DNA from 3 places in the Dyella sp. 2RAB6 genome. Region 1 is predicted to be linked to each of the others. Evidence: predicted binding sites of a transcription regulator. Region 1 holds the regulator's gene; each other region holds the start of a gene.

Region 1 (5,060 bases):
GAGAGTTCGAATACTTCGTCCACGTTGCTCAGCGGCAGCGCGAACAGGCGCGCACCCACGCGTACCATCAGCACGCGCACGATGGCCAGGGTCAGCGGCACCGTGAGCTCAAGCTCGCTGCCCTGGCCCAGCTTCGAGCGCACCTGCAAGGTGCCGCCCAGTTCCGCCACGCGCGTCTTCACCACGTCCATGCCGACGCCGCGGCCGGAGATGTCCGAAACCTGCGCGGCGGTGCTGAAGCCGGGGCGGAAGATCAGTTCCAGGCATTCGGTCTCGGACAGGCGCGCGGCCTGCGCCGCATCGATCACGCCCTTCTCCACCGCCTTGCGGCGCAGGATCTCCGGATCCATGCCGCGGCCGTCGTCGGCCACCACGATCACGATGCGCTCGCCGCGCTGGCTCGCCGCCAGGCGCACGCGGCCCTTGCGCAGCTTGCCGGCGGCTTCGCGCAGGTCCGGTGTTTCCAGGCCGTGGTCGACCGCATTGCGCAGCAGGTGAATCAGCGGATCGGCCAGCGCTTCGACCAGGCTGCGGTCAAGATCGGTGTCCTCGCCTTCCAGCACCAGCTCGATCTCCTTGCCGAGCTGGCGGGCGAGATCGCGCACGATGCGCGGGAAGCGCTGGAACAAACGCCCCACCGGCTGCATGCGCATGCCGAGCACGGCGCCCTGCAGTTCGTCGGCTACGCGATCGAGTTCGCCCGCCGCGGTGGCGAAAGGTTCATCGCCGCTGCTGGCGGCGAGGCTGAGCAGGCGATTGCGCACCAGCACCAGTTCGCCGGCACGGTTGACCAGCGCATCGAGGCGGCCGGTGTCCACGCGCACGGTGGCTTCCGGCGGCGGTGCGGCCTTGGCGGCAGCCTTGGCGGGCGCCGCAGCGGCAGCGGCCTTGGCCGCAGCACCCGGCGCAGCACCCGGCGCAGCACCCTTGCCATGCAAGCTGTCGAGCAGCGCTTCGAATTCGCTGTCGTCGATGCTGCTGGCGGACGGCTGCACCGGCGTGCCGGGCGCCTTGCCCTTGCCGTGCAGATCGTCGAGCAGCTTTTCGAATTCCGTGTCGTCGATCATCTCGGACGCGGGCGGCTGCACCGGCGCTCCTGGCGCGCCGCCCATGCCGTAAAGGCTGTCGAGCAGCGCCTCGAACTCGCTGTCGTCGATGCTGCCGCCCTCTTCCGCCACCGGCGCAGGCGCCGGCATGGGAGCAGGCGCCGGAGCCGGTGCGCGCGCCGCATGCGGCTGCAAGCGCAGCAGCAAGGCAGCAGGCGCCACCGGCATCTCGCTCGATGCCGCCAGCGCGGCCATCATCGCGTTGACCAGGTCCAGCGCTTCCAGCAGCGCATCCATCCGCGCGGCATCGATCAGCACGTGGCCGGAGCGCGCTTCATTGAGCAGATCCTCGGCGTGATGGCATAGCTGCACCATCGGATCGATGCCGAGAAAGCCCGCGCCGCCCTTCACCGTATGGAAGGCGCGGAACACGGCATTGAGCAGTTCGGCGTCGCGCGGCGCCGCTTCCAGCGCCACCAGCTGTTCGCCCAGGCGCTGCACCAGTTCCCCGGCCTCGACCAGGAAATCGTCGCGCAGCTCGCTGTCGAGAGAGGGATCCATCAGGCCCTCGCGCTCAGAAACCGAATTCGCTGAGCAGGCGGTCCGCCTCGTCCTGGCTGGACACCTTGGCCGCGGCCACCGGCGCTTCGCCGCCGGCCAGCGCGCCGGTCAGGCGCACCAGTTCCAGCAGCGAGGATTCCACGCTGCCGATAAAGGTGGCGACCTTCTTGATGCGCTGGCCGGAAAGATCCTGCCAGGACTGCGCCATCACCATGTCGGACAGGCCTTCGCGGCACTGCGCGGCGAACTGGCGCGCTTCCGTCGCCAGCGCCGCCACCGGTGCGTCGCCGCCGCCGGCCAGCACCGTATCGGCGCGGTTCTCCAGCGCGGTGGCCTGCGGGCGCATGCGTTCGGCGAAATCGATGCTGCGGTGCGCGGCCTTGGCGCTCATCTCCAGCACGTCGTGCAGGTTCTGGCGCGCGTCGGCCACGCTGTCGGGCACGCCTTCCTGGGCCAGCTCGCCGCCGAGGCGGCGCACGGCTTCGTGCAGATCGCGGGCCAGCAGGCCCAGCGCACGGAACAGGTGCTGCTCGCGCTGGCGCACCATGGTGTCCAGCGCCACTTCGAAGGTGGCGCCGTCGGGGCTGGCCAGCAGTTCCTGCACTTCCTGCGGCAGCGCCGCGCTCATCGGGGTGACCATCACGGCGCTCATGCGCTTGCTCCTTGCGCGGCAAGCCGCTCGAAGATCTTGTCCAGCTTTTCCTTCAGCGTGACCGCCGTGAAGGGCTTGACGATGTAACCGTTCACGCCGGCCTGGGCGGCGGCGATGATCTGGTCGCGGTTGTTCTCGGCGGTGACCATCAGCACCGGCAGCCCCTTCAGCGCGGGCTCGGCGCGGATCGCGCGCAGCAGGTCGATGCCGGTCATGTTCGGCATGTTCCAGTCGGTCACGACCATGTCGAACGATTGCTGCTTGAGGATCGCCATGGCGTTGACGCCGTCGTCGGCTTCCTGGATCAGCGCATTGGTGAAGCCCAGCTCCACCAGCAGGTTGCGCACGATGCGCCGCATGGTGGAGAAGTCGTCCACCACGAGGATTTTCATGTTCTTGTCCAAACGCCTCTCTCCAGATCTTTAGCTCGCGTGTGGTTAAAGCCCCTCTCCCTCCGGGAGAGGGGTTGGGGTGAGGGTTCGGGCGGAGTGGTGCGTTCCACTTCGCCCGAACCCTCATCCGGCTGCCGCCACCTTCTCTCCCACGGGGACTACCTTCGGGTCGCCGGAGGGAGAAGGGTGCAAGCCTTGGAGCGCTGGCTTTAACCCGTACCCTTCAACTTCTTCGGCTTGCCGCTATCGCCTGCCGCACCCTGCTCGCGCCAGCCCGTCATCCGCGCACGCAACCGGATCAGCGCCTGCCCATGGATCTGGCACACCCGCGATTCCGTTACGCCGAGCACGGCACCGATCTCCTTCAAATTCAGTTCCTGCTCGTAGTACAGCGACATCACCAGCTGCTCGCGTTCCGGCAAACCACCGATCGCCTCGACCAGGGCCCCGCGCATGCCTTCCTGCTCGAAGCGGTCCTGCGGTCCCAGCCCGTCCTGGTCGGCCACGTCGAGCGCGGCGCCGTCCTCGTCGTCCTCCGGTGCGGACAGACTGAGCAGGCGCGCGCTGGCCGCGTCGGCCAGGATCTGGTGGTACTCCTGCGCGTCGATGCCCAGCCGCCGGATCACTTCGGCGTCGGTGGCGTCGGCGCCCGTCTCGTTCTCGATCTGGCGCACCACCTCGGAGACTTCGCGCAACTTGCGGTGCACCGAGCGCGGCGTCCAATCGGTCTTGCGCAGCTCGTCCAGCATGGCGCCGCGGATGCGGATGCCCGCATACGTCTCGAAGCTGGCCAGGCGGTCGGTCGCATAGTTCCGCGCCGCTTCCAGCAGGCCGATCATGCCGGCCTGCACCAGGTCGTCCACGTCCACGCTGGGCGGCAGCCGGCCCATCAGGTGATAGGCGATGCGGCGCACCAGCGGAGCGTGCCGACGCACCATCTCCTCCGTGCTTTCTCGTTGCAGTTGCAGATATTCGGAAGCCACGCTCATCTCGCACCCCCCTCGCGTACCGGGTCCGGCGCCAAGCCGACCTGGCCGCCGAAAAAGGCGATGCGGTCGCGACCCGTGCGCAGGGGTTCTCCCCATGTATCGACCGCACCCGCCATTTGCTTGAATCCCCGTGCGGACCGGCTGGCCGGCCACAGGTCCACCACCGCGCTCTGGCGCCGGATCGCCTGGCGCAGGTGTTCGTCGTAAGGCACCGCACCCATGAAATCGAGCGCCACGTCCAGGAAGCGGTCGCATACGCGCGCCAGCTTGTCGTACAGCTGCCGCGCCTCGCCGGCGTGGCGCACCATGTTGGCCACCACGTGGAAGCGGCGTACGCAGAAGTCGCGGCTGAGTACCTTGGTCAACGCATAAGCGTCGGTGAGCGAAGCCGGTTCGTCACAGACCACCAGCACCACGTCGTCGGCCGCCGCGGCGAACATCACCACGTTGTCGGCCACGCCGGCGGCGGTGTCGACGATCAGGAATTCCGGCGGATCGGGCAGTTCGTCGAAGGCGCGGATCACCGCCGCGTGCTCGCGCGTGTCGAGCTGGGCCAGGCGCCGCGCGCCGGAGCCGGCCGGGATCACCTTCAAGCCATGCGGTGCCGGCAGCATCAGCTCGCTCAGCGTGCAGCTGCCGTCGAGCAGGTGGCCGATATGCCGCGACGGCTGCAGCCCCAGCAGCACGTCGAGGTTGGCCAGGCCCAGGTCCGCATCCAGCAGCGCCACCTCGCGCCCGGCCATGGCCAGCGTCATGCCGAGATTCACCGCCACGGTCGACTTGCCCACGCCACCCTTGCCGCCTGCCACCGCGATCGCGCGGCAGCGGCGCGGCGGTGCGGCCGGCAGCGAATTGCCGGAGCTCGTCGCGAGCGGACGCGCCTCGCCCTCGCCCGGCGAATGGAACGCCGAAAACAGATTGCTCAGGCCCCAGGCCTGGTTCATCGCCAGGGTGGTCATCGTGCGCCCGCCATGGCCATGCCGAAGCGCTCGGCCATATAGCCTTCGTCCACGGCCGGCGCATTGCCCTTCAGCACCTGCGCGGCGCGGCACACCAGCACGCGCGCATCGGCGGTGGCGAGGTCTTCGGGCACGCGCTGGCCGTCGGTGGTGTAGTCCAGCGGCAGGCGGTGGCGGATCAGCGCGGACAGCGCGCCGCCAAGGCTGGGCGCCTCGTCCAGCTTGGTAAGAATGCAGGCCTGCGGCTGCTGCGGCAGGAAGGCGCGCAGCATGTCGTCGATCGCCTGCGCCTGCGCGTTGGCCGCCAGCACCAGGCAGGTGCGCAGCTCGCCGGCGGCGCGCAGCAGTTGCATCTGCTGTTCCAGCCGCGGATCGCTGCCGGCCACGCCGGCCGTATCGACCAGCACCACGCGGCGGCCACGCAGCACGTCGAGCACTTCGCGCAGGCTCTCGGCATCGTG
Region 2 (5,060 bases), on a different contig from region 1:
GCTTCGGCCCGGCGCGCGGCGCGTGCCTGAAGTCACGACCGCGGGTTCACGCGCGGCCATGGCATGATCGCCGCCCACGCAACCTCTGCGATCCCCACCGATGGACGATCTCTTCAGCAGCGCCACGCCCCGCGCCGAACGCATCCGCGCCGGCATCGGCGGCTGGAACTACGCGCCCTGGCGCAAGAACTTCTACCCGGATGGGCTGATCCAGCGCCGCGAGCTGGAATACGCCAGCCGGCACCTGCGCGCGATCGAGATCAACGGCACGTATTACGGCGCGCAGAAAGCCGAGACCTATGGGCGCTGGGCGGCGGAGACGCCGGAAGGGTTTGTGTTTTCCTTGAAAGCGCCGCGCTACGTCACGGAAGGAAAGCGCCTGGCCGCCACCGGCAAAGGCATCGACAGCTTCGTGCATGGCGGCCTGGCGGAGATGGGCGATCGGCTGGGGCCGATCCTGTGGCAACTGCCGCCGTCGCGCGCCTTCGATGCGGACGACATCGCCGCGTTTCTCGAACTGCTGCCGCGCAGCTTGAACGGCAAGCCGCTGCGCCACGTATTGGAAGTGCGCCACCGCAGTTTTCTCAGCGCAGCGTATGTGACGCTGGCGCGCGCCCAGCGCATTCCCACGGTGTACACCGATTCGCCGGAGTATCCGAATCTCGCCGACCTGACCGGCGATTTCAGCTATGCGCGGCTGATGCGTAGTGCGGATGGCGAAGCGGCGGGTTATCCCGCCGATGCACTGGATGCGTGGGCGGATCGTGCGCACCGCTGGGCGCGCGGGGAAGATTGCGAAGAGCTGCCGCACTTCGCGGCGCCGCTGGCGAAGGCGGAGCCGCGCGACGTGTTTATTTATTTCATCAGTGCGGCGAAGCATCTGAATCCGGCCGCGGCGATGGCGCTGCAGGGGCGCGTCGACAATAGCCAGCCGTAGGTTGGGGTGAGCCGCAGGCGAACCCCAACATTGCGATACGCATGGCGGTGGCACACGTTGGGGTTCGCCTGCGGCTCACCCCAACCTACGCCGGCGGTATGGCCTAGGCCGCGGCGGCGAGTTCTTCGCGGATTGCCGCCACCATCTCGTACGACCTGCGCCGCAAGGCGTGCTCGAAGACGTTCGCGGTGATCATCAACTCATCCGGCTGGTGCCGTTCGATAAACGCAAGCAAGCCTTCGCGCACCGAACGCGCATCGCCGACCACCGAACAGGCCAGCGCGCGCTCCACGCCGAACTTCTCCGCCGGCGCCCAATAGTTCTCGATATCGTCGATCGGCGGCGGAATCAGCCCCGGCATGCCGCGGCGCAGATTGATGAAGCTCTGCTGCTGGGTGGTGAACAGGCGGCGCGCTTCCGCATCGCTTTCTGCCGCGATCACATTGATGCCCAGCATCGCGTGCGGTCGCGCCAATCGTTCCGACGGCCTGAAGTCGCGTCGATACAGAGCCAGCGCCTCGTCCATCGCATCCGGCGCGAAGTGCGAGGCGAATGCATACGGCAGGCCCAGCGCCGCGGCCAGGCGCGCACCGAACAGGCTGGAACCGAGAATCCACACCGGCACGTCGATTCCCGCGCCGGGCACCGCACGCACCGGTTGCCCCGGCTGCGCGGGCTGGAAATACATCAGCAATTCCTGCACGTCCTCGGGGAAGGCATCCGCGCTCTCGTAATAGCGGCGCAGCGCGCGCGCCGTCGGCTGGTCCGTACCGGGCGCGCGGCCCAGGCCCAGGTCGATCCGTCCGGGATACAGCGAGGCCAGCGTGCCGAACTGCTCGGCTACCTGCAGCGGCGCGTGATTGGGCAGCATGATGCCGCCGGCGCCGACGCGGATGGTCGAGGTACCGCCGGCGATGTGGCCGATCAGCACCGAGGTGGCGGCGCTGGCGATGCCGGGCATGTTGTGGTGCTCGGCCAGCCAGTAGCGCTGGTAGCCCAGGCGCTCGGCCAGGCGGGCCAGGTCCAGGCTGTTGGCGAAGGCCTGCGCCGGCGTGCTGCCCTGGGTGACCGGCGCCAGATCGAGTACGGAAAACGGAATCATGGAGTGTCCTCGCGACGAAGCTTCCGATCTGGGGGCGGACCCGGGCATTGCCAGCCTCGCCGGTACAGAAAATGTGGCCCAGCCTGCAAAGCGGGCGATCCGGGCCGCGCCCGATCTACAGGTTTCATCCGGAGCGCCGATAACCCGGCGGGGAGACCGCGTCCGCGGCGGCTGGGGAGAACGACACGATGTATTGGCTAAGGCGCTTTTTCGCCCCCTCGCCCCTGCCCGCCGTGCAGCCGCTGGCACGCGCGCAGTTCCAGCGCCCGGCACGGATGCCGGCGGTGTCCGCCGCGCCGCCCGTGCCCACGCCTGCACCCGAACTGGCGGCGCTGGCCGAACGCTTCCAGCGCTTCATGCTGGGCCTGCCCGATGCGCGCGAAGGCGCCAACCCGAACGAGGCCGCGCTGCAGCGGCGCCTGCAGATCGTGGCCGAACGCTTCGACGTGCGCAGCCTGCCGCGGCTGCCCGCGGTGCTGCCGCAGCTGCTGCTGGCGCTGAAGAACGACGACGTCGCCGGCGCCGAGCTGGCACGGCTGGTCGGACGCGACCCGATGCTGGTCGGCGAAGTGATGCGGGTGAGCCGCAGCATCTACTACCGCACCCTGCATTCGATCCAGAGCCTGCAGCACGCCGTGGTGCTGCTCGGCCAGGACGGGCTGCGCCGCGTCGCCACCCAGCACATGATGAAACCGATCCTGCAGGCCAGCGCCGGCGTGCACGGCCTGGTGGCGGGACAGCGGCTGTGGGACCACGCCGAACGCTGCGCGCATGCCAGCGCCTTTCTCGGCAAGTTCGCCGGCTGCGATCCGTTCGAGGCCTATCTCGCCGGCATCGTGTGCAATACCGGCACCGGCGCGATGATCCACCTGCTGAGCATGGAGGAGATCGCCAGGCCCGACACGCTGAGCCCGGTCTTCCTCGATGCTTGCGCGCAACTGGGTGCGAGCCTGACCTTGCGTGCCGCGCGCCATTGGGACCTGCCCGGCGCGGTGATCCAGGCGCTGTCGGAACACGCGCAGGAGCAAGCGCCCGAAACACTCTCGCCGCTGGGCAAGACCTTGCACGTGGCGCATTACCTGTCGATGGCGCAATTGCTGCGCGACCATCGCGCGCTCGACAGCATGCCCGATCTGAGCGAAGCCTGGCCGGCGCGCTTCGCACCCGCGCAGGTCGCGCGCTGCCAGCAGGACCTGCAGCACCAGTTCGATTCGGTGCCGCGCGAGAAAGGCTTCTAGACTCGCGAGAAAACCACCGTCACCCCAGCGAGGCGCTTCTCAACAGCGAAGCTGGTCAAGCTGGGGTGACGGGGTCGCAACTCGTTCGTGGCTTTAATCCTTCGGCGCTTCCGGATGGCGTTCCAGCCACGCCGCCAGCGCGGCCTTGTAACGGTCCAGCGCTGCTTCGTAGAGATCGTAGATGCAGGGCACGCAGCCCTCGCCGCAGCAGTCGAGCGCATCGGGCTCGATGGGCTTTACCGGCCGTGGATCGCCAGGAGGCACGGAGCCTCCTGGCGCTTGCTCGTCAGAATCGGTCAACCGCTCAACCCGGCTTGCGGAACCGGTACACGAACTGATCGGTATGGCCGCGGATGGATTTGTCGAACACCTTGATGCCGTGCGTGTCGGCGGGATTGCGCAGCACGTTGCTCTCGCCATCGAACACGAAGCCGGCCGCTTCCACCTGCTTCTTCACGATGGCCGGATCGATGCGATGCAGCGTCTCGATGTCGCGCATGCCGGAGCCGGCTTCGGCCACGTGATCGACGATCACGAACAAGCCACCCGGCTTGAGCGCATCGAATACCTGTTTGTTGAGCACCGCCGGATCGATGCTGCCCATGAACTTGTCCGGATAGTCGTGGTAGTTCTGCGAGGTGAACACCATGTCGACCGGATGCGGCACGCTGAACTGGTTGCCCGGCTGCAGCAGCACGCTGACGTTCTTGTAGTGCGGCTGCGCGGCGAGCGTCTTGGAACCCTTCACGTCGGAATCGGCTTCCTGCGCGTACTCGTTGGGCCACACGGCATAGACCTGTCCGCCGTCGCCGACGGCAGCGCTGAACAAGCGGGTGAAGTAACCGCCGCCGGGAATCAGGTCGACCACGCTCTGTCCGGACTTGACCTGGGCGAACGCCAGCAACTCGCCGCCCTTGCGGCGCGCGTCGTTGGCGGCATCGCCCTTGCGCGCCGGATCGGCGACCGCAGCGGAGACATTGGCGGGAATGGCGCCGGCGGGCTTAGGCGGCTGCGCGGCGGCTGCGAGCGGCAGCGCGATGGCGATCAACGCAGCGAGAACGGTCGTACGCATGACGGAACTCCGCGATCGGTTGGGAGCGGCATTGTGCGCCTAAACCGCAGGTGCGGAGCCAGGACCTTCGGCACAGTGATGCGCCGGCGCCCATGGAAACACCAGCAGGTCGAGCCGCGCTTCAGGACAGCGGCCAGGCGTGCAGCAACCGGTAATCCCCCTGCCCGACCACGCTGTGCACCAGCGCGAGCTGATCCACCCGCCATGCCAACGGCCCCACCGGCAGCTCCGGCAACAGGCCGCCGCGGCTGTAGCCCAGCGTGACGTGCGGCGTAAAGCTGCGCGACAGGTGCGCGCCCTGCCCGGCACGGATCAGCGCTTCGCGCAGCTGGACCCATAGCTGCTGCAAGGGCGCGGGCACTTCATTGGAACGCAGCACGCAAGGCGGCTCGCGACCGTGGAAACTTGCGATGCAATCGAGCGTCCAGTCGAACGCGCCCGCCTGCAGCGCGGCGCCGGCGCGCGTGGCGGCCTGCACGATATCGCCGCGCAGCATCGGATGGTCGCCGAGGAAATGCACGGTGGCGTGGTAGCGCGCCGGCGCCACCCAGCGCGCGCGCAGGCCGGGCTGGCTGGCCTTGAGCGTGTCGGCGACGCGCGCGAACTCGGCACGCGTGGCTTCGTCCGGCAGCAGCGCGAAGAACAGGCGGTGAGTCTGCGCGGGTTCGGCCTGGCCACCCAGCAGGTCCAGCTGGGGCGAATCAAACAGGT
Region 3 (5,060 bases), on a different contig from region 1:
GACGCCGCGCACTTCCGGCGGCAGCTCGGCCATCTCGGCGATGCCGCCGGCGTTGTCGGTGATCGGGCCGTAGGCGTCCAGCGCCACCACCATGCCGGTCATGCTGAGCATGGCCGTGGCGGCGATGGCGATGCCGTACAGGCCGGCCAGCGCGAACGCGCCCCAGATCGCCGCGCACACCGCCAGTACCGGCAGCGCGGTGGACTTCATCGACACGCCGATGCCCGCGATGATGTTGGTGGCATGGCCGGTGGTGGAAGCCTGCGCCACGTGGCGCACCGGGGCATATTCGGTGGCGGTGTAGTACTCGGTGATCACCACCATCGCGCCGGTCAGGGCCAGGCCGATCAGCGCGCAGCCGTAGAGCTTGCCGACGCCAAACGCCGACTCGGCCATCAGCTGGCTGGTGATCGGCCAGAACATGATTGCCGCGAGCACGGCGGAGACCGCCACGCCGGCATATAGCGCATTCATGATCTTGCCGCCCGGGCGCGAGCGCACGAAGAAGGTGCCGACCACCGAGGCGAGGATCGAGGCGCCGCCCAGCAGCAGCGGAAACAGCACGCCGTTGGCGCCGGTCTGCTCGGCCATCACGCCGCCCAGCAGCATGGTCGCGATCAGGGTCACCGCGTAGGTTTCGAACAGGTCGGCGGCCATGCCGGCGCAGTCGCCCACGTTGTCGCCCACGTTGTCGGCGATCACCGCCGGGTTGCGCGGGTCGTCCTCGGGAATACCGGCTTCGACCTTGCCGACCAGGTCGGCGCCGACGTCCGCGCCCTTGGTGAAGATGCCGCCGCCCAGGCGCGCGAAGATCGAGATCAGCGAAGAGCCGAAGGCCAGGCCGACCAGCGCATGCAGGGCATGCATGCTCTCGTAGCCGAGATGGCGCAGTACCGCGTAGTACGCGGCCACGCCCATCAACGCCAGGCCGACCACCAGCATGCCGGTGATCGCACCGCCGCGGAACGCCACGTTGAGCGCCGAGGCCAGCCCTTCGCGTGCCGCTTCGGCGGTGCGCACATTGGCGCGTACCGAGACGTTCATGCCGATATAGCCGGTGGCGCCGGACAGCACCGCGCCGATGGCGAAACCGATTGCCGTGCCCCAGTCCAGGGCCAGGCCGACGACGAAGAACAGCACCAGGCCGACGGCACCGATGGTGGCGTACTGTCGGTTGAGATAGGCCCGTGCACCTTGCTGGATCGCCGCGGCGATCTCCTGCATGCGCTCGTTGCCCGGTGATTTCGCCAAAATCCAGCGCACCGAGAGCGCGCCATACAGAACTGCCACGACCGCACATGCAAGCACGATCCACAAGCCATACTGCTGCAGCATCGAAGCCTCCCCATCCCGGTTGTAGTGACCGCCCTTTGCGGGCGGGTCCGGCGAGTATAGGCAGAGGTCGGCGGGGCTTATGTTGTGCGACGCAACGCATATGCCGATGCGGTGTGTGCGGGCCGCGCATGAGCGCAAGAAAAAGGCGGTGTCCGTAGACACCGCCTTCACCTGCTCCGCGTGGTGGCTGCTTAGTTGAGCACCATGTCCAGGATGATGCCGGTACCCACGGCCACCAGCAGATAGCCGCCGTCATCGCGCACCCAGTGATAGCCGTACGGCGGCGAGCGCAGGCGGTAGTAGCGGTAGTCGTTCACCACATAGACCGGACCGTAGTAGCGCTCGCCGCGCGCCCAGCGATGGTGAGGGCGATAGTGGCCGCCGTAGTAGCGGCGGTCGTCGTGCCAGCCGCGGTCCGGGCCACGCCAGTGGTCGCGGCGGTCCCAGTCACGGCGGCCGCCATCCCGATGGCTCCAGTCCCGGCGCTCCCAGTTGCCGTGTCCGCGGTCGCGGTCGTAGTGGCCATGGCGGTCGCCGCGATCGCCGCGATCGTGCTCGCGGCCGTGGTCGTTGTCGGCCAGCGCGACGCCGCTGCCGGCCAGCAGCAGGCCGGCGATCAGGGCCAGCTTGCCGAGGAACTGTTTGGTCAGAGTCTTCATATGCGCTCCTCCCGACGGACTGCCGTCGTTATGAAAGATCGTAGAAAGCTGCGTCTGAACGCCGGGGCTTATCCGTCACAGGACCTTCATCTGGCGGTCAGCCGTGTCACCCTGGCGACACCGTTGTTATATCGAATTGAAATAATTGATTTAAAACAAGATTTTTCCTAAAGCGCTGCATCGTCCGGCCGATGCAGGGGCCATCCCCCGCTCCCCAAGCAAAGGTCACCCATGCGTTTTCCCCTGACCCTGGCCCGCCCCCGGTGGGCAGCGTCGCCTGCGCTTTCCCTGCGTGCCCGCCTGATCCTGCGGCTGGGCGGCCTGTTGCTGCTGATGCTGCTGGTCGGCAGCGCCGCGGTATGGGCGCTGCTGCATGCCGACCGGCGCATGGGCGCGTTGGTCGCCGACGCGCTCAGTCCCGTCTCTGACGTAGGCCGTATCCAGAACGACTACAACGACAGCCTCAATGCTCTGACCCATGCCGGCCTCACGCGCCTGCCCTCGGCGCTGGACGAGGCCAAGACCTTGATCCAGTCCAATCGTGTCGATATCGAGCGGACCTGGAAGCATCTGCAAGCCAGCGGCCTGGCGCGCCAGGAAGCGCAATTGCTCGGTGTGACCGACGCCCACCGCAAGGCGGCCGAACAAATAGTCGACGAGGCGATCAAGCAACTGGAGGCCGAGCAATACGACATCGCCCAGGTGCAGATCGCCTCGGATGTGCAGCCGGCCTTCGTGCCGCTGCATGCCGACTTCGCCAATCTGTTCGCCAAAGCTTTGCAGGCGGGCGATGCCGCGGCTGCGGACGCGCATCGGGAAAGCCGGCGCGCGCTGGCGGTGCTGCTCGCCGTGCTGCTGTCGGGGCTGGGCGCGGCGGCGCTGGTCGACAGCTTGCTGATCCGCACCGTCACCCGCTCGCTGGGCCAGGCGGTGACGGTGACGCAGCGCATTGCCGACGGCGAGCTTGGCCACGCCATCGAGCCCGGCCATCACGACGAGATAGGCAGCTTGCTGCGCGCGCTGCAGCGCATGGACCGGCGCCTGGCCGTGGTCGTCCGCCAGGTGCAGCAGAACGCCGCCGGCGTGACACACGCGGCCGATCGCCTGGCCCATGGCAATGACACCTTGCGCCAGCGCACCCAGGCGCAGGCGGAAAGCCTCGCCGGCACCGGCGCCTCGATGAGCCAGGTCACCGATGCCGTGCGCCGCAATGCCGACAGCGCGGCTTTGGCCGATCGCCTCGCCGCCGCCGCACGGCTGCAGGCCGAGGACGGCAGCGGACTGGTGGCGCAGACGATGCGCTCGGTCGATGCCATCGATGCGGCCAACCGACGCATGACCGATATCGTCGGCGCGATCGACACGCTGGCCTTCCAGACGCGCCTGCTGGCGCTCAATGCGACAGTGGAGGCCGCACACGCCGGCGAGCACGGCCGCAGCTTCGCAGTGGTCGCCGACAAGGTGCGCCAGCTGGCCCAGCGCAGCGCCGAGGCGGCGCGCGATATCCGGCATCTGATCGAAGACAGCCGAAGCACGGTCGAGGCCGGCGCGGTCCTGGCCGACCGTTCGGCCCAGGTGCTGGAGCGCATCGTGGAGAGTGCAGTGGAAGTGTCCCGCACGGTGGCCGCGATCAGCACCAACAGCCGCGGCCAGTCCGACGGCATCGGGGCGATCGGCGGCGCCGTGCGCCATATGGATGAGACGACCCGCCAGAACGCGGCCCTGGTCGAGGAGGTGGCGGGCGCCGGCGCGGCCCTGCGCGAGCAGGCGGACGGCCTGCGCCGGCTGGTCGGGTTCTTTCGCTTTGCTGGCGAAATGGCCGATGCGGAAGCGTGACGCGGCTCGCGCGTCCTTGCCGAAAGGCGTACTGGCGCCCGCAAGACCTTGTGGCAAGCTGCGGCCCATGAAGCGGACAGCGAAAGGCTTTGCGCGCAGGTGGACGGGACGGCTGGCGCTGTCCTGCCTGCTGCTGCTCATGCTCTTGCCTTGGGCGGCGCAGGCGCTGCCACCGCCCGAACGGCTGGAATGGCATGGCCGTACCTATGCGGTGCTGGGCGACCCGCTGGCGCAGCGCTACGCCGGGCGCGACCGTCCGCGCTTCATGCCGGCGCCGCTGCACACGGCGACCGACGAGGAGCGTGGCTATTCCGGCCGCTGGCGCCTGGAGGACGACCGCCTCTACCTGGTGGATATCGACAGCTGGCTTTGCATCGACGCGGCCGTCTATGCCGGCGAATGCCACCGCGTCACCTTGCCGGAACTGTTCGGCGTAGCGCCGGGCAAGCCGGTGTTCGCCGACTGGTACAGCGGCGAGCTGGTGCTGCCGCCGGATGCGCTATCGTCGCGTGCCAGGGAGCGGACCATCCGCATCACGTTGAAGGCGGGCAAGGTGACACGGATCGAGACGGTCGACGAGGCACAGCCGGCGGCAAGGGATCACTGAGTGTTCTTGCGCGTCATCGGCGTGATGGCCGTACTGGTGGTGCTGCTCTATCTGGCTTTCGCCGCCGCGCTGTACTTCAACCAGCGCTGCATGATCTACCACCCTGAGTTCAGCTGGCGCGTCGCGCATGCGCCGGATATCGCGCTGGTCAATCAGGGCGTGACCTTGCGTGGCTGGGTGGTGAACCCCGGCAAGCCGCGTGCGCTGCTGTATTTCGGCGGCAACGGCGAGCGCGTCGAGGATGCGCGCGAAGAGCTGGCGCGCTGGTTTCCCGAACGCACCGTCTATCTGCTGCCGTATCGCGGTTATGCCGCCAGCGATGGCGAGCCTGGCGAGCAGGCTTTGGTTGCCGACGCGCTGGCGTGGTTAGATCGCGTGGCAAAAGATCATGCTGCCGTGGCGGTGCTGGGGCGCAGCTTGGGTAGTGGCGTCGCGGTGCAGCTGGCGGCGCGGCGGCCGGTCGAGCGGCTGGCGCTGGTTACGCCGTTCGACAGCCTGGTGCGTGTCGCACAGGGTTTCTATCCGTGGTTTCCGGTGGACTGGCTGGCGCGCGACCGCTTCGATTCCTGGCGCTACGCGCCACAGGTCCATTGCCCGGCGCTGATCGTGCGAGCAGGGCAGGA

The links. The regulator FliA, encoded in region 1, starts transcription of late flagellar genes. The targets are predictions, from matches to a motif close to TAAAGTTTNNCNNNCNNNGGCCGATAA.
Region 2: a site for FliA is predicted at 2,156-2,182, ahead of AB4083_RS09120 (HDOD domain-containing protein). Genes of this name have one in related genera too.
Region 3: a site for FliA is predicted at 2,163-2,189, ahead of AB4083_RS11100 (methyl-accepting chemotaxis protein). Genes of this name have one in related genera too.

Annotation. Positions count from the first base shown of each region.
Region 1 is NZ_JBFRGP010000007.1:66,761-71,820, forward strand. Features, by position in the region: gene AB4083_RS12565 (chemotaxis protein CheA) at 1-1,607, opposite strand, end outside; gene AB4083_RS12570 (protein phosphatase CheZ) at 1,621-2,259, opposite strand; gene cheY (chemotaxis response regulator CheY) at 2,256-2,663, opposite strand; gene AB4083_RS12580 (RNA polymerase sigma factor FliA) at 2,861-3,640, opposite strand; gene AB4083_RS12585 (MinD/ParA family protein) at 3,637-4,599, opposite strand; gene flhF (flagellar biosynthesis protein FlhF) at 4,596-5,060, opposite strand, start outside.
Region 2 is NZ_JBFRGP010000004.1:284,330-289,389, reverse strand. Features, by position in the region: gene AB4083_RS09130 (DUF72 domain-containing protein) at 101-937, shown strand; gene AB4083_RS09125 (LLM class flavin-dependent oxidoreductase) at 1,041-2,039, opposite strand; gene AB4083_RS09120 (HDOD domain-containing protein) at 2,228-3,277, shown strand; gene AB4083_RS09115 (oxidoreductase-like domain-containing protein) at 3,371-3,541, opposite strand; gene AB4083_RS09110 (class I SAM-dependent methyltransferase) at 3,582-4,349, opposite strand; gene AB4083_RS09105 (2'-5' RNA ligase family protein) at 4,471-5,060, opposite strand, start outside.
Region 3 is NZ_JBFRGP010000005.1:260,992-266,051, forward strand. Features, by position in the region: gene AB4083_RS11090 (sodium-translocating pyrophosphatase) at 1-1,335, opposite strand, end outside; gene AB4083_RS11095 (RcnB family protein) at 1,527-1,994, opposite strand; gene AB4083_RS11100 (methyl-accepting chemotaxis protein) at 2,226-3,830, shown strand; gene AB4083_RS11105 (hypothetical protein) at 3,898-4,437, shown strand; gene AB4083_RS11110 (alpha/beta hydrolase) at 4,438-5,060, shown strand, end outside.